DNA from 3 places in the Pseudomonas sp. NIBRBAC000502773 genome. Region 3 is predicted to be linked to each of the others. Evidence: riboswitches for the same ligand, from Rfam matches in the RefSeq annotation. Region 3 holds a riboswitch; each other region holds the start of a gene.

The links. A riboswitch is a leader RNA that binds a small molecule or an ion and turns the genes downstream of it on or off. The one in region 3 is predicted to bind cobalamin.
Region 1: it holds a riboswitch for cobalamin, as region 3 does, so the genes downstream of both, NIBR502773_RS05675 (ABC transporter substrate-binding protein) here and cobW (cobalamin biosynthesis protein CobW) in region 3, are expected to answer to the same signal.
Region 2: it holds a riboswitch for cobalamin, as region 3 does, so the genes downstream of both, cobO (cob(I)yrinic acid a,c-diamide adenosyltransferase) here and cobW (cobalamin biosynthesis protein CobW) in region 3, are expected to answer to the same signal.

The regions. Positions count from the first base shown of each region.
Region 1 covers NZ_CP041189.1:1,251,352-1,261,810, reverse strand. Annotated here, with positions in the region: gene chrA (chromate efflux transporter) at 1-612, opposite strand, end outside; gene NIBR502773_RS05705 (nucleotidyltransferase family protein) at 742-1,314, shown strand; gene NIBR502773_RS05700 (TspO/MBR family protein) at 1,383-1,823, shown strand; gene NIBR502773_RS05695 (alpha/beta hydrolase fold domain-containing protein) at 1,823-2,749, shown strand; gene NIBR502773_RS05690 (hypothetical protein) at 2,958-3,497, shown strand; gene NIBR502773_RS05685 (ABC transporter ATP-binding protein) at 3,741-4,505, opposite strand; gene NIBR502773_RS05680 (iron ABC transporter permease) at 4,502-5,506, opposite strand; gene NIBR502773_RS05675 (ABC transporter substrate-binding protein) at 5,503-6,513, opposite strand; cobalamin riboswitch at 6,627-6,821, opposite strand; gene NIBR502773_RS05670 (DNA/RNA non-specific endonuclease) at 6,858-7,787, opposite strand; gene NIBR502773_RS05665 (M4 family metallopeptidase) at 7,917-8,978, shown strand; gene NIBR502773_RS05660 (protealysin inhibitor emfourin) at 8,993-9,298, shown strand; gene NIBR502773_RS05655 (response regulator) at 9,301-9,657, opposite strand; gene NIBR502773_RS05650 (ATPase domain-containing protein) at 9,681-10,459, opposite strand, start outside.
Region 2 covers NZ_CP041189.1:1,549,485-1,559,943, forward strand. Annotated here, with positions in the region: gene cobT (nicotinate-nucleotide--dimethylbenzimidazole phosphoribosyltransferase) at 1-517, opposite strand, end outside; gene cobU (bifunctional adenosylcobinamide kinase/adenosylcobinamide-phosphate guanylyltransferase) at 514-1,035, opposite strand; gene NIBR502773_RS07030 (cobyric acid synthase) at 1,463-2,914, opposite strand; gene cobD (threonine-phosphate decarboxylase CobD) at 2,911-3,900, opposite strand; gene cbiB (adenosylcobinamide-phosphate synthase CbiB) at 3,893-4,801, opposite strand; gene bluB (5,6-dimethylbenzimidazole synthase) at 4,798-5,448, opposite strand; gene NIBR502773_RS07050 (cobyrinate a,c-diamide synthase) at 5,445-6,794, opposite strand; gene cobO (cob(I)yrinic acid a,c-diamide adenosyltransferase) at 6,791-7,402, opposite strand; cobalamin riboswitch at 7,475-7,732, opposite strand; gene NIBR502773_RS07060 (sorbosone dehydrogenase family protein) at 7,832-9,145, shown strand; gene NIBR502773_RS07065 (C40 family peptidase) at 9,268-9,804, opposite strand; gene NIBR502773_RS07070 (C40 family peptidase) at 9,949-10,459, opposite strand, start outside.
Region 3 covers NZ_CP041189.1:6,176,520-6,186,978, forward strand. Annotated here, with positions in the region: gene NIBR502773_RS28310 (fatty acid cis/trans isomerase) at 1-2,171, shown strand, start outside; gene nfuA (Fe-S biogenesis protein NfuA) at 2,265-2,849, shown strand; gene cobM (precorrin-4 C(11)-methyltransferase) at 3,097-3,843, opposite strand; gene NIBR502773_RS28325 (cobalamin biosynthesis protein) at 3,914-4,306, opposite strand; gene NIBR502773_RS28330 (CbtA family protein) at 4,303-5,007, opposite strand; gene NIBR502773_RS28335 (CbtB-domain containing protein) at 5,019-5,207, opposite strand; cobalamin riboswitch at 5,304-5,509, opposite strand; gene NIBR502773_RS28340 (hypothetical protein) at 5,588-6,322, opposite strand; cobalamin riboswitch at 6,654-6,854, shown strand; gene cobW (cobalamin biosynthesis protein CobW) at 6,947-8,008, shown strand; gene cobN (cobaltochelatase subunit CobN) at 8,012-10,459, shown strand, end outside.

The DNA.
Region 1 (10,459 bases), 1.8 Mb from region 3:
TAGCGCCCCGGCGCGACGGCTGATGGTCACGGGCAGGGCGTCGTGCGCGGTGGGCGGTGTGGGCTTGAACAGCAGCATGCCGGCCATGCCCGCGATGAGGATCACGCCGACCTGGCCCCACGCCGATGTTTGCAGCAGGGCCACGCAGGCGGCGAGCAGCATCACGGCCACGCGCGGGGCGTCGGTGCACAGGTTGCGCGCCATGCCCCACACGGCCTGGGCGACCACGGCGACGGCCACCACTTTAAGGCCATGCAGCACGCCGGGCGGGATGGCGGTGCTGTGCCGGGTGATGCCCAAGGCCAACAGGATCAACACCACGACGGACGGCAAGGTAAACCCGAGCCACGCCGCCAATGCGCCGCCATAGCCCGCGCGTGACAGGCCGAGGGCGATGCCGACCTGGCTGCTGGCGGGGCCGGGCAGGAATTGGCAGAGCGCGACCAAATCCGCGTAACTGCGCTCGCTCAGCCAGCGCCGCCGGGTCACGAACGCGTCCCGGAAATAACCCAGGTGCGCAATCGGGCCGCCAAAGGAGGTAAGGCCCAGGCGCAGGAAAATCAGGAACACCGACCAGGGGCTTTCGCGGTGATCTGCGGGGGAGTGGGCCAAGGCGGGCGGTCTCGGTGAGGGCAGGGCATCGCGGCACCTTAGCGAATTTTGATGACGTGAAGAAGCGGCGCCAGCGCTCAATGTTGTACCGTTGCTCCCCAGGACCGTACCGATGATGAAGGAGCCCCCATGACATTGACCGTCGACACCCTGCTCGAACTGGCCATGGCCAACCCCATCAACGCCGAAATCACCGCGCGCCTGCCTGACCTAGGTGTGGATCAGTGCATGCTCACGGCGGGCTGCCTGTTCCAGGCGGTGTGGAATCATCAGGCGAATCTGCCGGCTGATCAGGGCGTGAAGGATTACGACGTTTTTTACTTCGACACCGACCTGTCCTACGAGGCGGAAGACGCGGTGATTCGTGCGGCGGATGAACTGTTCAAAGACCTGGGCGTGAATGTCGAGGTCAAGAACCAGGCGCGGGTGCACCTTTGGTACGCTCAGCGCTTTGGTCGGCCTTACCCGCAGTTGCAGTCGGCGCGCGACGGGGTCGACCGTTATCTGGTGGCCGGTACGTGCATCGGCTTGGAGGTTGCCACGGGCGACGTGTATGCGCCGTATGGGTTGGAGGATGTGGAGTTGGGGATTTTGCGGATTAATCCACTGCATCCGGAGCAGACGTTGTTTGAGCAGAAGGCGCGCAGTTATCAGGCGCGGTGGCCCTGGCTGAGGATTGTCGGGTTGGAGATGCCGGAATGAATTGGCGCTGAACTTTTAGGTAGGTGTCGCACGTCCAAGCTTCAAATCACTCCCGCCAAGGACAGACGATGACCTTCTTTATCTTCCTGCTTGCCTGCGCCGCCGCCGCCAGTACCGGCGTCATTTTCAAACCCGGCGCCTGGTACGAATCCCTCGTCAAACCCAGCTTCACCCCACCCAATTGGCTGTTCCCGGTGGCCTGGACGATCATCTACCTGCTGCTGGCCTGGGCCGGCTATCGCTTGAGCCTGATCCCCGGCAGTCAAATGGTGCTGGCGCTGTGGGCTGCGCAAATTGCCCTGAATACCCTGTGGACACCGGTATTTTTCGGCGCGCATCGCCTGCTGGCCGGGATGGTGATCATCGTGTTGCTGTGGATCACCGTGGCGGCGATGGTGGTGCTGGCCGTGCGCCTGGACCTGATCACCGGCCTGATCCTGTTCCCGTACCTGGCGTGGCTGTGTGTGGCGGCCGCTTTGAATTTTTCGATCCTGCGTAATAACCGCTGATGGCTCGCCAACCGTGGCCCGCCAACGAGGCGGAACTGGCGCAGATGCGCCGCTTCAATCAGAAGCTCGCCTGGCTGCCGCGCTTCAAGATCCGCAATCGCGTTACGCCGCGTTTGATCCAGGCGCTGTTGCGCGTCAGTCAAACGCTCAAGCGTGCCATACCGGCTGAAAGCCGGATGGTCGCCGACGTCCCGGTGCGCATCCTGCGGCCAAGCGGCAAGCCCAAGGGCGTGGTGCTGGATATCCACGGCGGCGGCTGGGTGATCGGCAATGCGCAGATGGATGACGACCTCAACCTGGGCATGCTGCAGGCGTGCGACGTGGCGGTGGTGTCGGTGGATTATCGGTTGGCGGTGGATACGCCGGTTGAAGGCTTGATGGAAGACTGCCTGAACGCCGCACGTTGGTTGCTCACGGATGATGAGTTTGCCGGGCTGCCGGTGATCGTCGTCGGTGAATCGGCCGGTGGGCATCTGGCGGCGGCGACATTGCTGGCGCTCAAGCAATGGCCGGAACTGCTCAAGCGCATAAGCGGCGCGGTGCTGTATTACGGCGTTTATGACCTGGCCGGTACACCGAGCGTACGCGCGGCCGGGCCTGAAACGTTGCTGCTGGACGGGCCGGGGATGGTGGAAGCGTTGCGCATGCTCACGCCGGGGCTAAGTGATGATGAGCGCCGACAGCCGCCGTTGTCGCCGTTGTATGGCGACTTTGAAGGGCTGCCCCCAGCGTTGATGTTTGTCGGGGAATTGGACCCGCTTAAGGATGACACGCTGCTGATTGCCGAGCGGTGGCCCAGTGCTGAAGCACACCTGCTGCCGGAGTCGGCCCATGGGTTTATTCATTTTCCGGTGGCGATGGCGGATGGGGTGTTGGCCTATAGCCGACAGTGGATCACTCAGTGCATTGATGGCGAACAGGCATAACTGTATAGGCGCCTCTCTAAGGCTCACCCATTCCTCTGTGGTGAGCGAGCTTGCTCGCGTTGGGCTACGAAGCAGCCCCAAAACCAGCCAGTGCAGAGTAAGCCCGCGTCCCACAGAAAGCACCGATTCACCACTACCGCCTTATCTTTTATCAGCAGGCCGGGTACCCTCTTTTCTCCACACATTCCCCCCAAGCCAAGGAAAGCACGTGAAGGTTCTTCAAGGAGCAATCGGTCTATCGGCGTTGTATCTGCTGGCAGGCTGTGGTCAGGTCACCGAAAAAACACTGACGTTCGACGTGCCCTATGGGATGTATGAAACCGTTCTGCGCCAGAACGTCACCGGAACAGGCCAGTTGACCTGCAAGGTCACCACCGACAACCAGGACCGCGGCGAAAAGTGGGTGCCGTCGGTGATTCTCGCGGCGGCCGAGGACGCTGCCGAGGACGACACCCTGTTTCTTTCCAGCTACACGCCCGCCGACAGCGACCAGCGCTTGTTCCAACTGCGCACCTTCAACAAAGCCAAGCCGGTCATCGACACCTTCTTCCATCGGGCCCCCGACCAACGCGGTGTGTATATGTTGCGCCTGACCTGGCAGGCGGACGGCGCCATTGGTTATCAGGTCGCCAGCGGTGGGGCCTGGGAAGAGAGGAAGCTCGTGGACAAGCCCGGTTTTTCCGTGCGCCACGTAAGCGTACATGCCTCCGGTATGAAGGGCAGCGCTGTGTGTGAGTTGCGTGAGTGAACGCGCTGACGTTGAGGCCGGCGACGGTGACCGATCTGCCGTTCTCCCTGTGGTGAGCGGGCTTGTCCCGCGTTGGGCTGCGAAGCAGCCCCGAAACCAGTCTCTACAGAGTGTCTGATACAGCGCATTCCTCTTGACTGGGGCTGCTACGCAGCCCAACGCGGGCAAGCCCGCTCGCCACAACAGCCTATCTACCACCGCCCCTCCCACAATAGAGTCTCGGGTGAAGTGGACATGTGCTGTTCAGTTAGACCGCAACCGCAGTATCTGCGCCCCATCAAACGGGTCCGTCAGGTAATGCGCCTGCACCCCGAATGTCTCCTGTAGTCGCTGTGGCGTCAGCACCTCCAGCGGCTTGCCCAGCGCGACCAGGCGCCCACGGTCCAGCACGGCCAGGCGATCGCAGGTCAGCGCCTGGTTCAGGTCATGCAGGGCGATGAGGGTGGTCACCGGCAAGCCTTGCACGCCTTTCAAAATCGCCAGTTGATGCTGGATATCCAGGTGGTTGGTCGGCTCATCCAGCAACAGGATCTGCGGCCGTTGCGCCAGGGCGCGGGCGATGTGCACGCGCTGGCGCTCGCCGCCGGAGAGGCTGCGCCAGGCGCGGTGGCTCAGGTGGGTGGCGTCCACATCATGCAGGGCCTGGCGCACGATGGCGTCGTCGTCGCCGGACCATGGGCTCAGCGCCGACAGCCACGGTGTACGGCCCAGCGCCACGGCGTCGAACACGCGGATGGCGTCGTCGGTGTCGGCCTGTTGCTCTACCACCGCCAGCTGTTGGGCGATGGCGCGGCGGGACAGGTCGCCCAGGCGCTGGCCGCCCAGGTGCACGTCGCCGCTGGCCGGTGTGCGCAGGCCGGCGAGCAGTTTGAGCAGGGTGGATTTGCCGGAGCCGTTGGGCCCGACGATCCCCAGGGTTTCCCCCCGCTGAACCTCCAGGTGAATATCCTGCAGCAACTCCGCCTCACGCACCTTGAAGCCCAGGCCGGTGCAACTCAGTACGCTCATCGCGCATTCCTCCGGCCAATCAGGATCAGCGCAAACACCGGCGCGCCCACCAGCGCCGTCACCACGCCGACCGGGATCACCTGGCCTTTGATCAAGGTGCGCGACAACACATCGGCCGCAATCAAAAATAACGCGCCGCCCAGCGCACTGGCGGGCAGCAGGCGCGAATGTCCGGTGCCGAACAGCAGGCGCACCGCGTGGGGGATCACCAGACCGACAAAGCCGATGGAGCCGACAATCGACACCATCACCGCCGTCACCAGCGCCGCGCACCCCACCAGCACAACCTGCACACGGCGCACCGGGATGCCCAGAGACGCGGCCGAATCCGTGCCGAAGGTGAACGCATCCAACGCGCGACGATGCCACAGGCACACCGCCAGGCCGGTGACCGCCACCGGCACCGCCAGCCACACCGACGGCCAGCGCACGCCGCTGAGGTTGCCCAGCAGCCAGAACATGATGCCGCGCGCCTGTTCGGAACTGGCGGACTTGGTGATCAGGAACGCGGTAAGTGCATTGAACAGCTGCGACCCGGCGATGCCCGCGAGGATGATCTGCCCGGTGCCGCTGGACGAACCGCTGGCCCGCGCCAGCAGGATCACCAGGGCAAACGCCGCCATCGCGCCGACAAAGGCGCCGGCCGACAATGAAATCAGCCCGCCGCCCACGCCCATCAACGCCACCAGCACCGCGCCGGTCGAAGCCCCGGCGCTGATGCCCAGCAGGTACGGATCGGCCAACGGGTTGCGCAGCAACGACTGCAAAATCACCCCGCAGGTGGCCAGCCCCGCACCGCAGGCGGCGGCCACCAGGGCACGGGTGAGGCGGTAGTTCCACACCACGCCTTCATCGATCGGGTCCAGCACGTAACCGGCCGCCCACAGTTTGTTGGCGAGCACCTGTAGCACCACCTGCGGCGAGATGGCGGTTTCGCCGATGGCCACGCCGGCGAGCACGGCGATCAGCAATAGCGCCAGGGCGAGTAAGGTCCGGATCATTGCGGCAGGTCGTAGCCGTCGATGGCCGTGGCCAGGTGTTCAAGGCCGTCGAACATGCGGATGCTGGCCTGCAGCGCGAGAGCGTCGAGGATGATGATGCGGTTGTTTTTCACCGCGTCCATGTTGCGCGTGACCGGGTCGCTGCGCAGGAAGGCGAGTTTCTTTTCATGGTCATCGGCGGGGTAGCGGCGGCGGTCCATGCGGGCGATTACCAGGAAGGTCGGGTTGGCCTTGGCGAGGGTTTCCCAGCCGACGGCGGGCCATTCTTCATCGGATTGCACCACGTTGTGCAAACCGAGGGTTTCGAGCATGAACTCCGGAATGCCCTTGTGGCCGGCCACGTAGGGGTCGCTGGCCAGTTCGGCGCTGGAGAACCACACCAGCGCGCTGGCCTGCTTGAGGCCTTTGCTCTGCACGGTGGCCACGGATTTGGCCAGGCGCGCCTGGAGTTCATCGTTCAACTGTTGGCCGCGATCCTGTACATCGAAAATCTGCGCCAGCTGGCGGATGCTCTTGTAGATGGTCTCGATACGGAAAGGCTCCAGCCGCGTGCCGTCGGCGCCCACCAGGTTGTCCTTGCCTTCGCAGTCGGAGGGCAGCAGGTAGGTGGGAATCTTCAGTTCGTGAAACTGCTCGCGGGTGCCGACCACGCCTTGCGGGCCTACCACCCATTCCAGCTCGGCGGCCACCAGTTGCGGGCGCTTGGCGATCACCGCTTCGAAGCTGGGCTCGTTGTTGGCCAGGCGCTCGATGCGGTCGTTCTGCGCCTTGAACTGCGGCAACACGCTGTTGAACCACAGCGAGGTGCCTACCACGCGGTCAGCCACGCCGAGGGCATAGAGCATTTCGGTGGCGGCCTGGCCGATGGTCACGCTGCGCGCGGGCGCCTGCGGGAAAGTAAGGGTGCTGCCGCAGTTTTCCAGGGTCAGCGGGTAATGCGTGGGGGCGGCGTGGGCCAGGGCGCAGAAACCCAGGCCGCTGATCAGGGCGGTAACGCGTGGCAGCATGAGGCGATCTCCGTGTGAACCGTACGTGGAAACAGGGGAGGTACGGTTCGGAAATACGCCCTCGAACGCTGCCGAACGGGCAGGCAAGGAGGTCCTTCCCGGACACCCCGCCGGTTAGTGATTACTGGGCCGGCAGGTCTCCTGACTGATGCGTCGTCGCCACGCTCCGGCCTTCCCGGACGCGGTCCAGTGGCAGTGGGGAGCAGGCTCGGCACCTACAGTTGCGGGGGCAGTTCCGATTGACGCGGTGTACCGCGCTTCGGATTCCCTATTAGTCCCGTTCGGGAACCGGCGCGGTATGGTAGTTGATTAGGGCCAGGCGATACAGCCCGAAGGGCGCCCGGTCAGAGACGAATATCCTCGGGGCCGCGGATCAGCGCTTCAATTCGCGTGCCCGTGGCGCGCTCTTCGTTGCTGAAACCGTCGTAGTCCGCCAGGTTGGCGAAGCGGATACCGGTCAATTGTTCGATCTGGATCACGCTGCGCTGGTAGGTCCTGACCTGGCCGAACATCAGGTCGAGCTGACCCAGCTCGCGGCTTTGGTCGATCATGTAGGCGCTGGCGGAGGGCTTGCCGTCATCGCTGAGGTAGGCCACCACTTTCCAGAACGCCTTGGGGATTCTGATACCACGGTAAAGGCGGTCGTCGTCGGCGAACACCGGGCCGCTGAACACCGTGGCCCGGGCTTTCCAACGTTGCGTGTTATTGAGGATGTAGTCCTCCAGTTCAAGCCAGGTCTTCTGGTTGAACCCGCTCATCTGCGGCGAGCAGTTGGTGAAGTGGAAGGTGTCGAGGTTGGCGGTGTTTGCCGCGTCGCCCCAGTTGGGATCCTGGCGCCGTACCAGGTGGCCGCGGTCCAGGCCATTGCTGGCATAGAGCTCTTCACCAACCTGGGCGCTGATCGGCAGGCGCCCATCGTAGGCCCAGGTGTCGTTGCTGCGGACTATCTCCACATGCTGCCCGCCATCGATATTGACGCCCACGTAGAGCGCCAGTCGTCGGGAACGGGACATCGTCACCGAGAAATGCGTGTAGTCCAGGCGCAGCGGTTGGACGTCGTCCGCCAATGCCTCAGCGGCGGTGGGCCAGGGCACCGCGAAGCTGCTGAGAAAATCCTCGGCGTAGCCGCGTCGGTCCTGTAGGTCCTTGGCCGCGGTGACACGGGGCGTCGCCGCCCGGGCTTCCATCAGGGTGGGATTGGTCGCGATCAACGGGCGCAGATCGGCGAGTCGTGGGCGGTGCGCAAGATCGATTTTGGCTTTGCGGGCTGGCATGGGTAAGTCCTCCTTGGATAAACACGACTGCAACATAGATTGATGACAATTGATGACACGGGTTAACCCTGGGGGGCTATCCTCAAACGGTTACCGGAGCTACACCATATGCCAACAGGGAGCCAGCTAATGTGTGATCGCCACCACCGCAACCCGATTTTCTGCCTGATCCCACCGTACATGCTCGACCAGATCGCGCGTCACGGTGATAAGGCCCAGCGCGACATCGCGCTGCGCACCCGCGCCAAGGACAGCACGTTCCGTTCGCTGCGCATGGTCGCAGTGCCCGCCAAGGGGCCGGCCCACATGGCCCTGGTCATGGGTGCCGGCAAACGGCGCTCGATCTACAGCGCCGAAGGCACCGACAGCCTGCCGGGCAAGCTGGTCCGCGGTGAAGGCCAGCCCGCCAGTGGCGACGCCGCCGTGGACGAAGCCTATGACGGCTTGGGTGCCACGTTCGATTTTTTCGAAGAGGTGTTCGACCGCAACTCCATTGATGACGCCGGCATGGCCCTGGATGCCACCGTGCACTTTGGCCAGAACTATAACAATGCGTTCTGGAACTCGACCCAGATGGTGTTTGGCGACGGCGATGGGCAGTTGTTCAACCGCTTCACGGTGGCCCTCGATGTGATTGGCCATGAATTGGCCCACGGCGTCACCGAGGACGAGGCCAAGCTGATGTATTTCAATCAATCCGGCGCGCTGAACGAGTCACTCTCGGACGTGTTCGGCTCACTGATCAAGCAGTATGCGTTGAAGCAAACCGCCGAAGACGCCGATTGGCTGATCGGCAAAGGGTTGTTCACCAAGAAGATCAAAGGCGTCGCCCTGCGTTCGATGAAGGCCCCCGGCACCGCGTTCGATGACAAGCTGCTGGGCAAGGACCCCCAACCAGGGCATATGGATGATTTTGTCCAGACCTACGAGGACAATGGCGGGGTGCATATCAATTCCGGCATTCCCAACCATGCGTTCTATCAGGTGGCGACCCGGATTGGCGGGTTTGCCTGGGAGCGCGCAGGACGTATCTGGTATGACGCGCTGCGCGATGCGCGGTTGCGGCCAAACTCGGGGTTTTTACGTTTTGCGCGTATAACCTACGATATCGCCGGTCGTCTCTACGGCGCGAATAAGGATGAGCACAAGGCGGTCAAGGAGGGCTGGAAAGCGGTTGGCATTAACGTCTGACGTGAGGAACAGCCATGCAAATTTCGATCAAGGAAAACGGCGGGCCGGCGTTTTTTCCGGGTTTGACCCAGCCTCGTACGGTGGAGTTGAACACGTTGCCCGAGCCGGACCAGCAGGAGTTGCGGCAACTGATCGAGGCTTCAAACTTCTTTCAGTTGCCGCAGAGCACCACGCCAGAGCCCGGAAACCCGGGCCAGGTGCACTACACCCTGACCGTGAAGGAAGGCCAGCAGGAACATACGGTGTGCGTGCTCGCGCCGGTGAAGTCACAGGCGCTGGATGGGCTGGTGCAGTGTGTGCGCCGGCATATCCGCAGTTGAGGTCACCCCAGCAGTTCCTTCACCTTGGTAATGAGCTTGTCGATGTCGAACGGCTTGTCCAGCACCGCATCGAACAGGTCTGAGCGCTGCATGCCGATATGGGCCTGCGCGCCGCTGATCAGGATAATCGGCAGGTGCTTGACGGCCGGCAGTGCACGGACCGCTTCGGCGAACTCCTCACCGTCCATCACCGGCATCATGAAGTCGGTGATGATCAGCGACGGCCGTTCTCGCTCCAGCACCTCCAGCGCCTTTTTCCCATTGCCAGCTGTGACGACCATGAACCCCTCATCTTCCAGTGCATAGGCAAGGATATCGGCGATCAAGTACTCGTCATCGACGACCAGGATGGTGGCCATGTCAATTCAACCTACCCAAAGACTTAAAAAGCTGAACCAGGCAGCGCTGAATTGGATGCAACTGAGGGGGCATTTGTTGAAACCTTTCTTAAGTCAACGGCTTGGTCACGGATCACCACCTCCAATAATGAGGGGTCATAAAAGCTGTCTCTGACCTTAAGAATGGAAAGCGTCCTTCTAAGTTCAGACTGAATCTCGAAGAAACGCATAAGCATGAGGTTGTCGGCAATGCTCGACAGTTCAGACGCGGGGGAAGTGACCTCCGCGCCGAACAGATCATGCATCTCCCACGTGGCGAAGACCGTGACGCCCCTGGCGCGCAGTTCGTTCATCAGTGCGCTGTAGAAATCGGTGATCCGTGCCGGGTTGTTGGAGACGCGGGTCATGCCGCTCAAGCTGTCGATGAACAGGCGCTTGATGCCCTTTTCCTCGACCAGGCGCAGCAATCGCGCGCCAAGCCCGTCCAGCAGGCCTTCGGTGGTGGGCTGCCAGGCGATGGTCAGTGCGCCGCTGTCTTCCATCTTCTGGATATCGATGCCCAGGGATTGGCCTTTGAGCCGCAGGCGCTGAGGGCTTTCGTAGAAGCCGAAGTGCAGGCCGGGGGCGTCTACCGTCGATTCCGAGAGGAACTTGAGGCCCAGGGTGGTCTTGCCGATGCCCGACGGCCCCATGACCAGGGTCACGCTGGAACTGTGCAGCCCGCCGCCGAGGATGCCGTCCAACGAGTCGATACCGCTGGCGATGCGCGTCAGGTCGGCGCTGTCGGGCGCGGACGGCCGGCCATAGAGGCTTTCCAGGCGGG
Region 2 (10,459 bases), 2.1 Mb from region 3:
CGCCGACAAACAACTGCGCACCGCTTTCACGGGCGCGCAGCACACTGTCGCGACCCGCCTGCAATACCAATCGGCCCTGGGCGCCGGTCATTGCCGGGCCCTTGACGAAATTGGCGGTGCCCGCGCCGATATTCAGGTGACGGACGCCGGGCAGGCTCAGCGAAGGGGTCACCGTACCGAGGTCGACCACTTCCAACTGCGCATCCAGTTGCCGCGCCAGTACGCTGATGGCCGCGCCACCGGTGACAAAGTTATGCAGCATCTGCCCGGTCACTTCCTGGGGAAACGCCGATACACCCTCGGCAACCACACCATGGTCACCGGCAAAGATGGCGATCCACAGCCGGTCCACCGATGGCTTGACCTGGCCCTGCAAGCCGGCCAATTGCACCGCCAGCGCTTCCAGCTGGCCCAGGGAACCGGCCGGTTTGGTCAATTGCTGCTGGCGCGCCAGGGCTTGTTCGTACGCCGAGGCGTCAATGGCCTTACAAGGGTTGAGCCACCAGGTGTCAGTCATAACGCAGTACCTTTCAACGTCAGGGGCAGGCCGGCAACCGTCAGGACAACACGCTGACATCGCTCGGCCAAGGCTTGATGCAGCCAACCGGCTTCATCCACATAGCGGCGAGTCAATTCGCCCAGCGGCACGACACCCAAACCGGTCTCGTTGCTGACAAAAATAATTTCACCCGGCAGCACGGCCAGGCTTTCCAGCAATTGATCGCGCTCGAACGCCAGGCGCTGCGCGTCTTCGAGCATCAGCAGATTGGTCAACCAAAGGGTCAGGCAATCCACCAACAGGCAACGACCGGGCGCGGCGTTTTCGCGTAGCACACGCGCCAGCTCGACAGGTTCTTCGATCAAACCCCAGTGATCAGGGCGACGCTCGCGATGCAAGGCAACGCGGGCATTCATCTCGCCGTCAAGCGGTTGGCTGGTGGCGATATAGATGACGGGCAAAGCGCTGTCGCTGGCGAGCTTTTCGGCCAGGCGGCTTTTACCGGAACGGGCGCCGCCTAAAATCAGTTGAAGCATGAGACACCCCCTACCCACCCACCCATCCACGATGCGCAGCGAGTCGTTTTTGATCTGACTTTTGATCTGAGGTCGCCCCGTAAACCACGCTGGCCGAACGCAGGCTTGAATCCGTGGGTAACCCGGCAGGACGCCGGGTTAGCCGCACTGGGCCAGGGATGGCCCATTGCGGCGGCCCACGGATTCAAGCCGGAGTGAGGGCACACCGAGCCCAAGCGAGGTGCCGAGTGGTGGGGCGAAGGCCTTTTGCTTACTTTTGGGCCTTTCCAAAAGTGAGCCGCTGTAAGAGCGGAACCATACGTGGCCGTTACCGCAGGAATGGATATGTACTCGGTATACCTGAACAATTCAGCACCTGATACACCGCTATCGGGGGCAAGTCGAATCGTCGCACCGCCCCTCCCACATTTGAACCGTGTGTACACCCTTAAACCCCACACAGTTTGCGCAACAAATCGGTATCCAAGTGGTTCTCCACCAGATCCGCCAGGCGCTCGATATCGCGCTCGCGCAGGGCGTGATAATCCACCGCCTGCACATCCTGCAACCCGGCCCAACGCAGCAACGCGCTGCAGGCCGCCGGCGTCTCGAACACGCCATGCAGATACGTGCCGAGAATCTGCCCGTCAGCACTGTGCGCGCCGTCATGGCGACCGTCCTCCAGCAGCACGGCGGCGTTCGCCAGGGCCGCGCCGCACGTCACGCCGGCATGGATCTCATAGCCACTGACCTCGGCGTCCTCCAGCAACAAGCGCCCACGCACATTGCGCAGCTGTTTCTCTGCTTCCAGGGTCGTGCTGAATGCCAGCAGACCCAGACCGTCGCTGGAACCGGCAAGCCCTTCCAGGCCCAACGGGTCGTGCACCTGCTCACCGAGCATCTGCAAACCGCCGCAAATCCCCAGCACCTTGCCGCCGTAGCGCAAGTGCCGCGCCACGGCGGTGTCCCAGCCATGGGCACGCAGGTAAGCGAGGTCGCTGCGCACGCTTTTCGAGCCCGGCAGGATGATCAGGTCGGCGGCCGGAATCGGCTGGCCCGGCCCGATGAACTGCAAATCCACCTGGGGATGCAGGCGCAGCGGATCGAAATCCGTGTGGTTGCTGATGCGCGGCAACACCGGCACCACCACCTTGAGCACCTGCGCCGCCTTGTCGATCTGACGTTGGTCGATGCCGTCCTCGGCTTCCAGGTGCAGGTCCATCACATAGGGCAATACGCCCACCACCGGTTTGCCGGTGCGTGCCTGCAACCAGTCCAGGCCGGGTTGCAGCAGTGCAATGTCGCCGCGAAAGCGGTTGATGATGAAGCCCTTGACCCGCGCCTGTTCGCTGGGAGAGAGCAATTCCAGGGTGCCGACCAGATGGGCGAACACTCCGCCGCGATTGATGTCGGCAATCAGCAGCACCGGGCAGTCGACGGCTTCGGCGAAACCCATGTTGGCGATGTCATTGGCGCGCAGGTTGATCTCCGCCGGGGAGCCTGCACCCTCCACCATCACCACCGGGTAGGTTTCGCTCAACCGCGCGTGGGAGGCCAGCACCGCCTGCATCGCGATGGCTTTGTAATCGTGATAGGCCACCGCGTTCATGCTGGTCACGGCGCGGCCATGGATGATCACCTGGGAGCCGGTGTCGCTGTTGGGCTTGAGCAGCACCGGGTTCATGTCGGTGTGGGGCGCCAGGTTGGCCGCCTGGGCCTGCACCGCCTGGGCACGGCCGATCTCGCCGCCTTCGGCTGTCACGGCGCTGTTGAGCGCCATGTTCTGTGGCTTGAACGGCACCACGGCGATGCCCTGGCGTACCAGCCAGCGGCACAACGCGGTCACCAGGGTACTTTTGCCGGCATCGGAGGTGGTGCCTTGCACCATCAGCGTCGTCATGAGGCGTCCTTGTAGGCCGCCAGCGCTTCGTCAAGGCGCAGCCAGTCGGCCTCGGTGTCGGGCAGGCCAAACCGCACGCTGCTGTTGTGCACAAACAGGCGCAGCAAGATGCCGCGCTGGGCCATGAATTCGTGCATGCGCTCGGCGTGCGGGGTGATCAACCACTGGAACAACGCGCAGCCGCCCTGGGGTTGAAAGCCACGGCGCTCGAGCAGTTCAAACAAGCGCTGGCCGGCCTCGATGCAGCGCGCCCGCTGCCGCGCATGGCCGGCGGTATCGCGCAGGCACACTTGGCCCAGCACCCGCGTCGGCCCGCTGACGGCCCAGGGCCCAACCTGTTCGGCCAGCAACTTGAGCAACCTGCGCTCGGCCAGCACAAAGCCCAGGCGCACACCGGCCAGGCCGAAAAACTTGCCGAACGAGCGCAGCACAATCAGGCCGACCTGATGGGCCTGGCTCGCCAGGCTCAACTGCGGGGTGACATCCATGAACGCTTCGTCCACCACCAGCCAGCCGCCGCGCTGGGCCAGCCTTGCGTGCCAATCCAGCAGGCGTTGCGGGGCCAGGCTCAATCCGGTGGGGTTATTGGGATTGACCACCACCAGCACGTCAAGGACGTCGAGGAAGAAGTCGACTTCCTGCTCCTGCACTTCACGCACCACGTAACCGGCACGCCGCCAGGCCTCGGCATGTTCGGCGTAGCACGGCGACAGCACGCCGACCTTGCCGGCACGGCGCAAGCGCGGCAGCAACTGAATCGCCGCCTGGGAGCCGGGCACCGGCAGCAGATGCGCGGCGCCGTAATACTCGCTGGCCGCCTGTTCCAGGCCGTCGTCGGACTCCGGCAAGCGCGCCCAGGCCCGCAGCGGAATCTCCGGGATCGGCCATGGCCAGGGTGCAAGGCCGCTGGACAGGTCCAGCCAATCGGCTTCGGCAATTCCGTACTGAATCGCCGCCTTGCGCAGCCGGCCACCGTGCTCAAGCATAAAATTGCCCCCCCACGCAGAGAATCAGCAACCACAACCATACGCCGCGCTGCACCAGTTGCCAGCCGCGGTCGATAGAGTCGGCATCCGCCGCCGGGCCTTCGCCCAGTGGCGGACGCTGGTGCACCTCGCCGTGGTAAATCGCGGCGCCACCCAGCTCAACGCCCAACGCGCCAGCGCCGGATGCCATCACCGGCCCGGCATTGGGGCTGTCCCAGGTCGGCCCCTGGGTGCGCCAGCATTTGAGGGCCAGGCGGGTTTTGCCCAGCACGGCGTAGGTCAAGGCCACCAGGCGTGCAGGCACATAGTTGAGTACATCGTCGATCTTGGCCGCGGCCCAACCGAAGCGCTCGAAGCGTTCGTTGCGATAGCCCCACATGGCGTCGAGCGTATTGCTCAGGCGGTAGAGCACCACGCCCGGCACACCGGCGACGACAAACCAGAACAGCGCGGCAAACACCGCATCGCTGCCGTTTTCCAGCACCGATTCGGTGGCGGCGCGGGCGACTTCGGTGCGGTCCAGTTCACTGGTCTGGCGGCTGACCAGGTAGCTCACCCGTGTGCGAGCCGCGTCGAGGTCCTCGCTGCGCAGGGCCTGGGCCACCGGGATCACATGCTCGCCGAGGCTGCGCATGCCGAGGGCGCAGTACAACGCGAGGATCTCCAGGACCCAGCCGATATACGGCGCCCACGACAACGCGGTGGCCAGCAGGGTCAACGGCACCACGGCGATAACCCACGCGGTCACGCCATGGCTGCGCCAGCCCCGGCCACCGCTGTTGAAACGCTGCTCGATGCGCCCGGCAAAATTGCCGAACGCCACCAGCGGATGCCAGCGCCTGGGCTCGCCCAGCAGCGCATCCAACGCCACCGCAGCGACACACAGCAAGGCCACACTCATTGACTCACTCCCCACGCATTTTCATACACCATGTCACTCAACGGCCGAGGCTCGGTCCAGCCTTCGAGCTGCAACATCGGTGCCGGGTAAAACTCCGTCACCGGCCCCAGGCACAAGACCGCCAGGGGTTTCGCACCGGGCGGCAGGCCCAGCAGGTCGGCCAGGGCCTGGGGGTCGAACAGCGAGACCCAGCCCATGCCCAGCCCCTCGACCCGCGCCGCCAGCCACAGGTTCTGGATCGCACAGGACAGCGACGCCAGGTCCATCTCCGGCAAGGTGCGCCGCCCGAAGATGTGGCGCTCGCGATCATCCATCAACGCCGCCACCAGCACTTCGGCGCAGTCGTGGATGCCTTCGACCTTGAGCTTCATGAACGCATCGGAGCGCTCGCCCAACGCCTCGGCGGTGCGCACGCGTTCTTCTTCCACCAACTGTTGAATCTGGCTGCGCAACGCGCGGTCGCTGATGCGGATAAACCGCCAGGGCTGCATCAGGCCGACACTGGGCGCCTGGTGCGCGGCCTGGAGCAGGCGATGCAGCAATTCGGGGGCGACACTGCCGCCGCTGAAGTGGCGCATGTCGCGGCGTTCGGCGATGGCGCGGTAGACGGCGTCGCGGTCGGCCTGGGGGAAAGCGTTGTCGGTCATGGCCCTATCGGGGGCAAGCCCCCTCCCACAGTGGATGGGGTTTCAGCTCGGTCCGGGGCAAACAACGCGGCTACCGCCGTCGGATTCGACGGAAAATAGAAGTGCACGTAAGAGGCCGTCATCCGCCCCTGCCGGAACACCGCTTCGGCACCGCGCCCACCGTTCGGGCTCAGGCCACGGGCAATCGGCTGGCACTCGGTGCTGGTCAGGGAATGGTGATACGTGTGCCCGCGCAGCACGCCTTCCGGCAGCTCGACACTTTGCAGGGCCAGGGCCGCGAGTTTCTTTTGCATCACCGCATCGCCTTGCAGCAGGCCGACCAGCTCGGCGCGGGTGCCGTCGACATCGGTAAGCGAATCCAACAGGTAGAGCATGCCGCCACACTCGGCGAGCAAGGGTTTGCCGGCGGCATGATGGTTACGAATGGCGTCAAGCATCGGCGTGTTTTGCGACAGCGCCTGGTGGTGCAATTCCGGGTAACCGCCGGGCAAGTACAGGCTGTCGGCCTCGGGCAGTTGGAGATCATGGATCGGCGAGAAAAACGTCAGTTCGGCCCCCATCGCCCGCAGCAGGTCGAGGCTGGCGCCATAGGTGAAGGCGAAGGCTTCGTCACGGGCCACCGCAATGCGCACACCGGCCAGCAACGGCTCGGCCTCGATCACTTCCGGCGCGGCGAAGGTCACCGGTGGCGGCAATGCGACTTCGCAGCTGCTGCCCAGGGCCTGGGCGGCGGCGTCCAGGCGCACGTCGAGGTCATTCAGCTCGCTGGCCTGCACCAGGCCCAAATGGCGGCTGGGCAGTTCGATTCCGGTTTCGCGGGACAGGGCGCCATACCAACGCAAGCCTTCGGTGAGGCTGCCTTCCAGCAACTGCGCATGGCGCAGGGTGCCGACGCGGTTGGCCAGTACCCCGGCAAACGGCAGGTCCGGCTGATAACGCGCCAGGCCCAGGGCCAGGGCGCCAAAGGTCTGGGCCATGGCGGTGCCGTCGATCACACCGAGCACCGGCACGCCGAAATGCCGCGCCAGGTCGGCGCTGGACGGTGTGCCATCGAACAGGCCCATCACGCCTTCGATCAGGATCAGGTCGGCCTCACCCGCCGCTTCCCACAGCAGCCGACGACTTTCCTGCTCGCCCACCATCCACATGTCCAATTGATACACCGGCGCACCGCTGGCGCGCTCGTGGATCATCGGGTCCAGGAAATCCGGGCCGCATTTGAACACGCGTACCCTGCGCCCCAGGTTGCGGTGCAAACGGGCCAGCGCGGCGGTGACGGTGGTTTTGCCTTGGCCGGACGCCGGTGCGGCGATCAGGACGGCCGGGCAGTGACGGGGCTGATTCAAAGTTCGACGCCCTTCTGTGCCTTGATACCGGCCTGGAACGCGTGCTTGAGCATGCCCATTTCAGTGACGGTGTCGCCCATTTCGATCAATTCAGGCTTGGCGCCACGGCCGGTGACGACCACGTGCTGCATCGGCGGACGCGCTTGCAGGTCGCTGAGGACCTGGTCCAAGTCGAGGTAACCATGCTTGAGGGCAATGTTCAGCTCATCCAGCACCACCAGGCCGATGCGCGGGTCTTGCAGCAGTTCGCGGGACACGGCCCAGGCGGCTTCGGCGGCGGCGATATCGCGCTGGCGGTCCTGGGTCTCCCAGGTGAAGCCTTCGCCCATCACGTGGAAACGCACTTGCTCGGGGAAGCGGCGGAAGAACAACTCCTCACCGGTGCTGTTGCGCCCCTTGATGAACTGCACCACACCGCACTGCATGCCGTGGCCCATGGCGCGCGCGAGCATGCCGAATGCCGAGCTGCTCTTGCCTTTGCCGTTGCCGGTCAGCACCAGCAGCAAGCCACACTCATTGGGGGAATTGGCGATGCGCTCGTCGATCACGGCTTTTTTGCGCAGCATGCGCGCCAGGTGGCGTTCGTCGCGGTCGGGGGTATCGGTCATGGCAGCTCTCCATTGGGGCTGGACAAAAACGGCAGGCAGGAAAAAACAGACAGCCAAGCATCGCCCACCGTGATGCTGTTGGATGATCCAGGCCGGTCTCCGGGCTCATGAGTGGTGCGCTGGCTCATCGACAGAGCGAACACGCCGACGGCGCGCCTTCCCATATCGCGGGCGATACAGTGGCAAAAGGCACCGTCTTGACTCATTTACCGTTGCGGGGGCAGCGCCGGAATCGCGGCAGCACTGTGTACAAGTGCGCTCGCTCACCGGCTTCCCTGTTTCACTCGGTCGACCCATGGGTCACAGAGCACCTGGAACAAGCCGCGAAGGTTAGTGGGTTGGGGGTGGAGCGTCAATTAAAGCTGGCCTTGCACTTGAACCATCGCACCAGCGCCCTCCTCTACCCTTACAGGTATCAAGGAGAACACCATGCATAAAACCAGACTCGCCCTACTCATCATGCTCGCCGGCACCCTTGCGGCCTGCGGTGAAAGCTCCACCCTGCAGGTGTCCGACGGCACCGGGCCGTCGCCGCAGCTACCGGAGCCGAACAAAACCCTGATTCCCACGGTGAACATCGCCCCCGCTATCGGTTGGCCGCAGGGCGTGAAGCCAACGGCAGCGGCCGGCACCCAAGTGGCGGCGTTCGCCGAAGGCCTGGATCACCCGCGCTGGCTGTATGTGCTGCCCAACGGCGATGTGCTGGTGGCAGAAACCAATGCGCCGCCCAAGCCGGATGATTCCAAGGGCATTCGCGGCTGGGTCATGGAGAAGGTCATGGGCCGCGCCGGTGCCGGGGTGCCGAGCCCCAATCGCATTACCCTGCTGCGCGACGCCGATCACGATGGCGTTGCCGAGACCCGTACGGTGTTCCTGGAAAACCTCAATTCGCCCTTCGGTATGACACTGGTCGGCAATGACCTGTACGTGGCCGATTCGGACAAGCTGCTGCGCTTCCCCTATCAAGCGGGCGAAACCGCGATCAAGGCACCTGGCACCAAGGTGGTCGACCTGCCGGGCGGGCCCCTGAATCACCACTGGACCAAGAACGTGATCGCCAGCAAGGACGGCAGCAAGCTGTACGTGAGTGTCGGCTCCAACAGCAACGTCGGTGAGAACGGTCTTGAGGCGGAACAGGGCCGGGCGGCTATCTGGGAAGTGGATCGCGCCAGCGGCCAGCAGCGCATTTTCGCTTCCGGCCTGCGCAACCCTAACGGCATGGCCTGGGAACCCCAGAGCGGCAAGCTATGGACCGCGGTAAACGAGCGCGACGAGATCGGCAGCGACCTGGTGCCGGACTACATCACCTCGGTCAAGGATGGCGGGTTCTATGGCTGGCCCTTCAGCTATTACGGCCAGCATGTGGATGTACGCGTCACGCCGCAGAACCTGGACCTGGTGGCCAAGGCAATCGTGCCGGACTATGCGGTAGGGCCGCACACCGCGTCTTTGGGCCTGACGTTCGCCGAGGGCAGCAAACTACCGGCACCGCTCAGCAACGGCGCGTTCATCGGCCAGCATGGCTCGTGGAACCGCAAGCCCCACAGTGGCTACAAGGTGATCTTCGTGCCGTTCGAGGCAGGCCAGCCTAAAGGGCAGCCGGTGGATGTGCTGACCGGGTTTCTCGATAAAGATGAGAACGCCATGGGCCGGCCGGTGGGCGTGGTGATTGATCAGCAGGGGGATTTGCTGGTGGCGGATGATGTGGGGAATAAGGTGTGGCGGGTGTCGGCCGCTAAATAAACGCCCCCAGAAGCATCACAAAACCAATGTGGGAGGGGGCTTGCTCCCGATAGCAGTGGGTCAGGCACAGATACTGTGACTGATACTTCGCTATCGGGGGCAAGCCCCCTCCCACATTTGGTTCAGGGATTACGTGCCAGGTTTGCTGGCAACACACGCTTGGCGCTCAGATAGGCATTCTGCCAATACGCCTTGGACAAGGTGTCCAGCTTGACCGTACCGCCGGTCTGCGGCGCGTGCACAAAGCGGCCTTCGCCCACATAGATGCCGGCGTGGCTGACCTGGGAACCGCCACCGGTGGCGAAGAACAGCAGGTCGCCGGTCTGCAGGTTCTGCTCGCTGACGTCCTGGGCGCGCATCACGATCAGTTCGCGGGTGGTGCGCGGCAGGGAGATGCCGGCGGCGTCGCGGAAGACGAAGCCGATCAGGCCACTGCAATCAAAACCCGAATCCGGCGTGTTGCCGCCCCAACGGTAAGGCGTGCCGACCAGGCCCAGTGCACGAAAGAGTACGTCTTCGGCCGCAGGCGAGAAATTCTGGGTGGAATAGTTGAATACCGGCTTGGGCTTGACCGCAACGGGAGCGGGTGGCGGCCGGCTGGCGCAGGCGCTGATAAGCGCGGCGCAGAGAATAAGGAGCAGGCGGGCTGAGGTCGACATGTGCAGAACAATCCTGGTCTGGATGCGGCTATCGCTGCCGAACGCTGAAAACCAGAACGCGCAAGCAAAGCTCGCGCGAACGGATTACAACAATGTCCAGGGATTCTAGCGCTTACACGTCAAACTTCAAGTATCACTTTAAGTTTACTTACTGGCGGTAACCGTAGTCGGGGCCATGGCGAGTGCGCGCTTGGCTTCGATGAAGGTTTTGCTCCAGTAGCTGTCACCCAGGCTGTCGACTCGAACACCGCCACTGCGACGGCTGCTGGAGTGGATAAACTGGTTATCGCCCAGGTAGATACCGGCATGGCTTACGCGACCACGGCCCGCAGTACTGAAGAAAAGCAGATCACCAGGCTTGAGATTGTTGCGCGCGACCAACGGTGCTTTCACGTTGATCATTTCGCGAGTGGAGCGTGGCAGGTTCATGCCAGCTTCTTCACGAAACAGGTAGCCGATGAAACCGCTGCAGTCGAAACCGGCTTCAGAGGTACCGCCAAAACGGTAACGGGTACCGATCAGGGACATGCCGCGTTCGAGGATGCTGTCGGCCAGGACTGGAAGCTGGTAAGGCTTGTTGCCGGAGAAATCGGCCAGTTCCTTTTCGGTTGCGACCTCTTCTTCATAGACAGAAGCAGACTGTGCAGCAACGAAT
Region 3 (10,459 bases):
GCGTGGCCTGCCATGCGTGCTATGACTCCGCGTGCCAGCTCAACCTGGGAAGTGCCGAGGGTGCGGCGCGCGGTGCGACCAAAGTGCCGGTCTACGACGGCGAGCGCAGCCAGGCCACACCCACCACGCGCTTGTTCTATGACGCCTTCGGAAAGCAGGCCTGGCAGCAGAAGGGTTTTTATTCGGTGCTCGACGCCCAGGGCAGCCAGGCCGCGTTGATGGCTCGGATGCTGGAGCTGGGGCATACCGCAGCGCTGAAGCCCAATGCCAGGTTGCCCGAAGAGATCGTATTGGGCCTGAGCCGCGAAAACATGTGCGCCACGCCGGGCGAGTTCAACGCTTATGCCGGTGCTCATCCCAAGGAGGGCATGCCGTTGGCGGTCACCGGCCTGAGCGACCAGCAGTACCAGACCCTGCAACGCTGGCTGGCCTCCGGTGCACCGATTGACCAGCAAGGCGTGGCCCCCAGCGCCCGGGAAGCCGCGCAAGTGCTGCAATGGGAAAACCTGCTCAACGCCCCCGGCGCGCGGGAAAGCCTGGTGGCTCGCTGGTTGTTCGAACATCTGTTCATTGCGCATCTGTATTTCGAAGACGGTGAGCCTGGGCATTTCTTCCAGTGGGTGCGCTCGCGTACCCCCAGCGGGCAGCCGATTGACTTGATCAATACCCGCCGCCCCAATGACGATCCCGGCACCCGCGTGTACTACCGCCTGTGGCCGGTGGAAGGGGTGATCGTCCACAAGACCCACATCACATACCCCCTGAGCGCGGAGAAAATGGCGCGGGTCAAAGCCCTGTTCTACAGCGGCGACTGGCAGGTCAGCGCCTTGCCCGGCTACGGTCCCGGCCGGCGGGCCAACCCTTTCGAGACGTTCGAGGCGATTCCGGCCCAGGCGCGTTACCAGTTCATGCTGGATAACGCCGAATACTTTGTGCGCACGTTTATTCGCGGGCCGGTGTGCCGCGGGCAAATTGCCACGGACGTGATCCGCGACAATTTCTGGGCGTTGTTCCAGGCGCCCGACCACGACCTGTACATCACCGATGCCCGCTATCGCGGCCAGGCCACGCCGTTGCTGGCGATGCCAGGGCAGAATGATGACGTGGGCAGTGTGCTCAGCCTGTGGCTCGAATACCGCGATAAGCGCAACCAGTACGAAGCCCTGCGGCGAGACAGCTATGCCGAGTTGCCGGCGCCCAGTTGGTCGACCCTGTGGGCCGGCAATGACAACGCCCTGTTAAGCATCTTCCGTCATTTCGACAGCGCCTCGGTGAATAAGGGCCTGATCGGTGAAGTCCCGCAGACACTGTGGTTGTTCGACTATCCGTTGCTCGAACGCACCTATTACCAACTGGTGGTCAATTTCGATGTGTTCGGCAACGTATCGCACCAGGCCCAGACCCGGCTGTACTTCGACCTGATCCGCAACGGTGCCGAGCAGAACTTCCTGCGCCTGATGCCTGCCGATAGCCGCGATGCCTTTATGGATGATTGGTACCAGAACAGCGGCAAGATCAAGCTGTGGCTGGATTACGAAGCCATCGACGACGACACGCCTACCGCCTTGCACCTGGATAAAAAGGACCCCAAGCGCGACTTCGCCAACCAGTTGCTTGCCCGCTACGGTGACCTGAATGCCAGCCCGGATCCGATCAACCGTTGCGGGGGCGCGTTTTGTTCGCGCGACGGTATCGACCCGGCGCTGCAGGACGCCGAACAGGCGCTCAGCCGCCTGACTTCACGCCCGGCGGCGGGGCTCAAGGTGATTGACCAGTTACCCGAAGCGACAATGCTGCGCGTCGAAACCGCCAGCGGCAAGCGTGTGGTCTACAGCCTGCTGCGCAACCGCGCTCACAGTAACGTGGCATTTCTGCTGGGTGAAGCTTACCGCTATCAGCCGGGCCTGGACACGCTGACCCTTTACCCTGGAGTGCTCAGCAGTTACCCGAACTTCATGTTCAACATCCCTGCCCAGGAAGTGCCTGAATTCGTCGCCGAAATGGAGCGGGCCAAGGACGCCAATCGCTTTGAGAAAATTGTCGACCGCTGGGGCGTGCGCCGCAGCCACCCGTTGTTCTGGCAGTATTTCCACGATTTGTCCCAGTACATCCGCGAGACGACGCCGGTGGAAGAGGGGGTGCTGGATATGAACCGTTATGAAAACCTCTGACAGAGGCCAGCGTCTTTTCCGACAAAATTACTCGGACTTTGTACCTGCGTAATATTTTGGCGTAAACTGCCGGCAAGCCTGTGAGGAGTTTCCATGACTGCCATAACCATTACCGACGCCGCCCACGATTACCTGGCTGACCTGCTGTCCAAGCAGAACACCCCGGGAATCGGCATCCGCGTCTTTATCACCCAGCCTGGCACCCAGTACGCCGAGACGTGCATCGCCTACTGCAAGCCCGGTGAAGAGAAACCTGAAGACACCGCCCTGGGGCTGAAAAGCTTCACCGCGTATATCGACAACTTCAGCGAAGCCTTCCTGGACGATGCCGTGGTCGACTACGCCACCGACCGCATGGGCGGCCAATTGACCATCAAGGCGCCCAACGCCAAGGTGCCTAATGTCAATGCCGACAGCCCGGTCAACGAGCGTATCAACTACTACCTGCAAACCGAGATCAACCCGGGGCTCGCGAGCCACGGCGGTCAGGTCAGCCTGATCGACGTCGTCGATGACGGCATTGCCGTATTGAAGTTCGGCGGCGGGTGCCAGGGCTGCGGTCAGGCAGACGTGACCCTGCGCGAGGGCATCGAGCGGACCTTGCTCGAGCGTATTCCGGAGCTCAAGGGCGTCCGTGATGTGACGGACCACACGCAGAAAGAAAACGCCTACTACTGAGTAAGGCGTTCACTGCGAACAAAAAACGGCGCCCGTGAGCGCCGTTTTTTATTGTTAAAATTCAAGCGGTTATGCAATCTATCTGACAAGGAGGATTAAGTGTGGGAGGGGCTTGCTCCCGATAACGGTGCCTCAGTCGTCTCATGAGGAAGCTGACACACCGCCATCGGGAGCAAGCCCCTCCCACTTTTTTATTGTATTTATTCAGTTGAATCAACATGTTATTGGTTGTTAGTGAAGTAAATAATCAAGGCCGATAAAGGTGCGCATGCCCGGCCCGATACAACGACGACTCACTGAAGCTGTCACTCGCCAGTACTCGCCCCACCACAATCAACGCCGTACGCCGAAAGCCCTTGGCGGCGACTTTGTCGGCAATATCGCTGAGTGTGCCGACGGCCCAATCCTGATCCGGCCATGTCGCCCGGTGTACCACGGCAATCGGGCAGTCTGCGCCATAGTGCGGCAGCAGTTCGGCGACAATCTTCTCCAAATGGTTGACCCCCAGATGAATCGCCATGGTCGTGCCATGGCGGGCCAGGCTGTCGAAGTCTTCGCCGGCCGGCATGCGGGTTTTATCGGCGTAGCGGGTCAGGATCACGCTTTGGGCGATGTCCGGCAAGGTCAGTTCGGTCTCCAGCAACGCTGCGCAGGCGGCCACTGCGGTGACGCCGGGAATGATCTGGAAGGGGATGCCCAACTCGCGCAGGTAACGGATCTGCTCGCCAATCGCGCCATACAGGCTTGGGTCGCCGGAGTGCACGCGGGCCACATCCTGGCCGTTGGCGTGGGCAGCCTTGAACAGTTCGATGATCTGTTCCAGGTGCAGTTCGGCGCTGTTGACCACCTGTTGCGCCTGATGACCCTCCAGCACCGCCGCCGGCACCAGCGAGCCGGCATAGATGATCACCGGGCAACTGCGGATCAGGCGCTGGCCTTTGACAGTGATCAATTCCGGATCGCCGGGGCCGGCGCCGATGAAGTAGACGGTCATGGAGAATTCCTGTGGAAAAACGGGCGAGCATGAAGATTGCTCATGATCGGGACTGACGATTATCGGGATTTTAGCCGGCGCAGGCCAATGCAAAGGTGGCCTGGGCGGTTTTCTGGCGGGTGATCAACAAGCGGGCAGGGCCGCCGCAGAGCTGTTCGGCCAGGGCCAGGGCGGCACTTTCGGCGACGCCGTAACAGCCGGTATGGGCAAACGCGACCGCCGATTTGTGGCTCAGCCGGTCTTCGTAAACGGCCAGTTGCCCGGCGTTGAAGCATTGCAAGGGCAGGTCGAGCAGTCGGGCCAGGGCGAGTAACCCTGGCTCGTCCTGTTTACGGTCGATGCTGGCCAGTGCCGTGACACGCTGGCGCTCGATCCCGCCCTCGGCCAGGGCGCTGTCCAACAGGCCCAGCAGGGTGTCGACATCACAACCCCGCTGGCAACCCAGGCCGACCACCAGGGTCATGCCGAGTATTGATCGTCGCGGTTGCGGCGGAACAACCAGGCACTGATCAGGCCAAGGGCCAGCCAGAACGCCACGTTGGTCAACTGCGAAGCGATCTTGAACTGCGCTTCGAGGGCTTCCGGCGCCAGCATCGAATGGGTTTCCGGCTGCGGTGCACCGATCACATGCGGCACCACCAGGATCGCCACGCCCAGGACTTTCAGCAGCCAGTTGCGACCAAACACGATCAGGGCAATACCCACAGCCGTCGAGGCAGCGGTGCCGATCCACCAGATCTGCCGTTGTGCCAGGTCGGCGGCGGCAGTGCCCGGCAGCTCCGGTGGCAGGCCCAGGGTGGGCGCCAGCACAAAGGTCGCGTAGCCGGCCAGGCCCCACAGCAAGCCTTGGGCCGTGCGGGTCGGTGCGCGCAGGGTATAGAGGCCGGCCAGCATCAGGGCGAAGCCGACGGCCACCACCAGGTTGCCGCCGGTGGTCGACAGCACACGCTGCCAGCCGTCTTCCGGCTCCCAGGCTTCGGCGTCGTGGGTGTGTGCGGCGGCGCCAGCAGCATGTTCATGGGCCACTTCAGTCGCGGCCGGGGCTTTTTCAAAGGTTTCCGCCTGCAGAATCAGCGGAGCGACCCAGAAGCTTTGCAGCAGGGTCAGCAGCAGGGCGGCGAGCAGGCCGGTGAACCCTGCGGTTTGCGCAATACGCTTGATCATGTCGGCAGGCCTCAGTGGCACGGGAACGCGGCGCTGTGGCGGGTATCGTGGGCAGCGTTGTGCACCGCCTCGATGTGCGAGAAACCGGCGAAATACACCAGGCACGCGCCAAGGATCGACGCGCCGATGGCGGCGGTCAGGCGTTGGCTGAGGGTGGCGGAGCTGCTGGCGGTGTGCGAGGTGCTGCTGATGATCGACATGGCGCGTCCCTTTCAGGTGTCAGGGTGACACGAGCGCATGCAAACCCCGCGAGCCAGGCACGCAGGGTTTTAACAGCGCCCGCCCACCGCGGGTTTGTTATTCGATGTTATTCGGGCCGGTCTCCGGGCTTGCGAGGGACACTGGGTCTACAAAACGTCGCCTTCCCATGCCGTACAGGCACAGTGGATCTGACGCTTCACTCGCTTACCGTTGCGGGGGCAGCACCGGACTCGTCATAAGGCTATGACTCACCGGTTTCCCGTTTCACCCTGTGAAGGGCACCCGAAACAAGATGTGTAGGAGAGCATGGGCAGTGGGCGGGCGTCAAATAGACGACTGGCGCCCCGCAGTTTACGGCAGGCGTTCCAGTGGATGTTGATCAGGCAGGGCGACGGGGCGAGTAAGAGGCCGCCATGCGTGCGTACGTAATATTGGACAAACTAAACCTGTCGTCTGGTTTGGTTGTATGCAAGAACGCGCCGGGTATTATATCCAACTGACGAAGCAGGTAAGGTCGATTAAGAAGTTCTTTGGCAACGGCTGTTGCATTGTAGGAGAAATCTCTAGTGCTCCGTATTTCGCGTGCAGCCTCTCGCAGTTCGTTAAAGTTTACATATTCATCGTTAGCACCTTCGGCGAACTCGCGAAAATAAACTCTAACTTGCCCCAGCAAAGACCCATCGCTAAGACTTTTGAAGTCTTCAGCGATAATAGCGACATTGTTCCAGGTCGCCTCGCCGTAGTGCACTCCAGGTGTTTGTGGAAAGAGTGACGTCATTAGGTCTGGGCGGCTGATGACCTCCTTCGCAAGCTCTATTTGCTCTTGTTTGGCATCTCGTCCGTCGTGTAGTTTGCCTGCCGCCATCTTTTTGAGGTCGGTCAAGCGAAAGCTGTTGCGTGCCTTACCGTCCGGGCCTTCCAGGTCGCGGAAATGGTGCAACAGTTCTTTGGCCAGCATCGGGTTGCTGTGGTTCTCTAAAAACGTGATGTCTGATGATTTTTTTTGTGCCGCTGCGAGGGGCAGAGAGTCGGTTTTGGGGGGAACGTTGCCAGTCACTTCGATCGATGCCGGAGGGAGGGGCGCAGTAGGTTGAGTGCGTATTGAAAATTCCATAGTGTTTTTATCCGAGTTGGCTATGCAGCGTTAAACTTCGTCTATTGGCAAAGCTGCTCCGAGGATGTGTGGTGTTTTTCGATATTTCTGTTCCCTGTACTCATTTGGGAACTGATTACGTTAAGTTACAGCGCTTATTTAATTCGTATGGACTAAATAATTAGTCTGACTTCAAGGCGAGCTTTTACGTAAGTTGCTCACTATTGCCGTCTGCACTGATATCAAAGATTCTGAACCAAACGCCTAATGATGGGCGTCCGTTTTCAACCCCTGTATAGTGTTCAAGCGGGCGGTCTGGCCGTTTCGACATTGACCCGCTCGTACTCACTGCGTAGCCTTGCACCCTCGAGGTTCTTCGGCCCAGGTCGAAGCTAAGAAGGGAACGCGGTCAAAGCCGCGGCTGCCCCCGCAACTGTGAAGGGTTTATCTGACTGCCACGCCACTGCCACTGCGGCGGGAAGGCGCAGTCGGCGCCGGTCGCAAGACCCGCAAGCCCCAAGCCAGGAGACCTGCCTCGCCACCGATTTTCCAATTCAACCGGGCGGGGTGATCCGGTGACGAAATCCGCTTCTGCGCGCCGCCGCAGTGCCTATCGTCCCGTATGCCCGCCCCAAAGGGCATCCGATGAAAACACTGGCCAAACTCCCCGTCACCATCGTTACCGGCTTCCTCGGCTCGGGCAAGACCACCTTGCTGCGCCATATGCTCGACAACGCCCAGGGTCGTCGCATTGCGGTGATCGTCAACGAATTCGGCGAACTGGGCATCGACGGTGAGATCCTCAAGCAGTGCTCCATCGGTTGCACCGAAGAAGAGGCCAACGGCCGCGTGTACGAGCTGGCCAACGGCTGCCTGTGCTGCACGGTGCAGGAGGAGTTCTTCCCGGTGATGCGCGAACTCGTCGCCCGTCGCGGCGACCTCGACCATATCCTTATCGAAACCTCGGGCCTGGCCCTGCCGAAACCCTTGGTACAGGCCTTCCAGTGGCCGGAAATCCGCAGCGCCTGCACGGTTGATGCGGTCATCACCGTGGTCGACAGCCCGGCCGTGGCCGCCGGCACCTTTGCCGCGTTCCCGGATCAGGTCGACGCCCAGCGCAAGCTCGACCCGAACCTGGACCATGAATCGCCGCTGCACGAGCTGTTTGCCGACCAGTTGGCCAGCGCCGACCTGGTGATCCTCAATAAATCCGACCTGATCAGCGCCGAAGACCTGGCCCGTGTGCGCCTGGAAGTCGCCGAAGAGCTGCCGCCGGCGGTGAAGATCATCGAAGCCAGCAGCGGTCGCCTGCCGTTGGACGTGTTGATCGGCCTGGGCGCGGGGTCCGAAGAACATATCGACGCTCGCCATAGCCACCACGATCATCACCACGAAGGTGAAGACGAGCATGATCACGACGCCTTCGATTCCATCTCCATCGACCTGCCCCAAGCCGACGAAGCGCTGCTGCTCGACGCCCTGAACCAATTGGTGGTTCAGCACGGCATCCTGCGGGTCAAGGGTTTCGCCGCCATCCCGAACAAGCCGATGCGCCTGCTGATCCAGGGTGTGGGGACGCGTTTCGACAAGCACTTCGACCGTGCCTGGGGCGCCGACGAAGCGCGCATCACGCGGCTGGTGCTGATCGGCCAAGAGCTGGACGCGGCGGGCCTCGAAGCGCAACTGCGCGCCGCCCTCAGCGTTTAACCCATGCACCTGCTCAGGACTCAGCCCGGTGGTTTCGTCGCGGACGACAATATTGCCGACCTTGGCCAAACCCCCGCCGAACTGGTGATCCTGTGCAGCGGCGATTCCAGCCTGGCGCTGCTGGCCGAAGCGGCCCAGCAGTTGCCCGAGGATTACCCCAGCCTGCGCCTCGCCAACCCGATGCAGGTGCAGAACCACGCATCGGTCGACCTGTACGTGGACGAAGTGCTGCGCCACGCCAAGGTCATCCTGATTTCCCTGCACGGCGGCATCGGTTATTGGCGCTACGGCATCGAGCGCCTGGTGGAGCTGGCCGAGCGCGGCGTTACGCTGATCCTGGTGCCGGGGGATGACCGCCCGGACCCGGAACTCAGCGGCCTGAGCACGGTGAGTGCCGAACAACGCGACCGCCTGTGGCACTTCCTGCGCCAGGGCGGGCTCGCTAACGCGCTGGATTTCTTCCGCTGCCTGGCCAGCGGCTACCTGGACCGCGATTACCCGTGGGCCGAGCCGCAGACCTTGCCGCGCACCGCGATCTATCACCCGCACAAAGCCAACCCTCGCCTCAATGACTGGCAGACCGATTGGCACGCGGATTGGCCCGTGGCGGCGGTGCTGTTCTACCGCTCCCACTTGCAGGCGGCCAATACCGGTTTTATCGATGTGTTCTGCCAGCGTTTGCAGGCGGCAGGCCTCAACCCGTTGCCGATGGCGGTGGCCAGTTTGAAAGAGCCCGGCTGCCTGACGGTGGTCGAGGACCTGCTGGATGAGGTCGGCGCGGCGGTGATCCTGAACACCACCGGTTTTGCCCAATCCAGCCCCGAAGCCCCGCATCTGCGGCCGTTTCGCCGCAATATCCCGGTGATCCAGGCGATCTGCGCCCAGGATAACCAGCCGGGCTGGCAGGCCAGCGAGCAAGGCCTGGGCCCGCGCGACCTGGCGATGCACATTGCCTTGCCCGAGTTGGACGGGCGGATTATCAGCCGGCCGATCAGCTTCAAGGATCTGGCCTGGCGCAGCGAGCGCAGCCAGTCGGACGTGGTGTGCTACCGCGCAGCGCCCGAACGCATGGATTTCGTCGCCGAGCTGGCGCGCCGTTGGGTCGAGCTGGCACGGGTGCCGAATGGGGATAAACGCATCGCCCTGATCCTTGCCAACTACCCGACCCGCGATGGTCGTATCGGTAATGGCGTGGGCCTGGACACCCCGGCTGCCGCACTGAATATCCTGCGTGCCCTGCAAGCCGAAGGCTATCCGGTGCCGGAGCAACTACCCGAAAGCGGTACCGCGCTGATCCATGAGCTGCTCGGCGGCGTCACCAACGACCTCGACAGCCTCGACCTGCGCCCCTGTCATCAAAGCCTGGGCCTGGACGACTACGAGGCGATGTTCAATCGCTTGCCTGAATCCAACCGCCAGGCGGTGCTGGAGCGATGGGGCGCGCCGCACAACGATCCAATGTTCCGTGACGGCCGCCTGATGATCGCCGGCCTGCGCCTGGGCCAGACCTTCGTCGGCATCCAGCCGGCCCGGGGTTACCAGGTGGATGCCAGCGCGGTGTACCATGACCCGGACCTGGTGCCGCCCCATGGCTACCTGGCGTTCTACTTCTGGTTGCGCCACACCTACGGCGCCCATGGCGTGATCCATGTGGGCAAGCACGGCAACCTCGAATGGCTGCCGGGCAAGGGCGTGGGGCTCTCGGAAAACTGCTGGCCGGATGCGCTGCTGGGGCCGCTGCCGAACATCTACCCGTTTATCGTCAACGACCCGGGCGAGGGCGCCCAGGCCAAGCGGCGTACCCAGGCGGTGATCATCGACCACCTGATGCCGCCACTGACCCGCGCCGAAACCTACGGGCCGCTGCGGGACCTTGAGCTGTTGGCGGACGAATACTACGAAGCCCAACTGCTCGACCCGCGCCGGGCCCGCGAGCTGCAAAAAGACATCCTCAAGCTGGTGCGCGAAACTCGCATCGACCAGGAGCTTGAGCTGGATGGCGACGCCGATGCTGCTATCTGGCTGCCGCGCCTCGACACCTACCTGTGCGACTTGAAGGAGTCGCAGATCCGCGACGGCCTGCACATCTTTGGCGAATCCCCCGTGGGCCGCTTGCGCATCGACACCTTGCTGGCCTTGCTGCGCATCCCGCGTGGCGACGGCCGTGGCCCGCAATCGAGCCTGCTGCGCGTGTTGGCCAAGGCGTTCGCGCTGGGTTTTGACCCCCTGGACTGCGCCCTGGCCGAGCCCTGGACCGGGCGACGCCCGGCGGTGTTGCGGAAGATCGATGGGCAGCAGTGGCGCACCGCCGGGGACACCCGCGAGCGCCTGGAACTGTACGCTGCGCGACTGATCGAGCAGGCGTTGGAAGGGCCGCTGGAACAGCTGGAAGAGCCCGGCTGGGAAGAGGTGAAGGCGGTGATCGAAAGCCTGCGCATCGTCGTGGCGCCA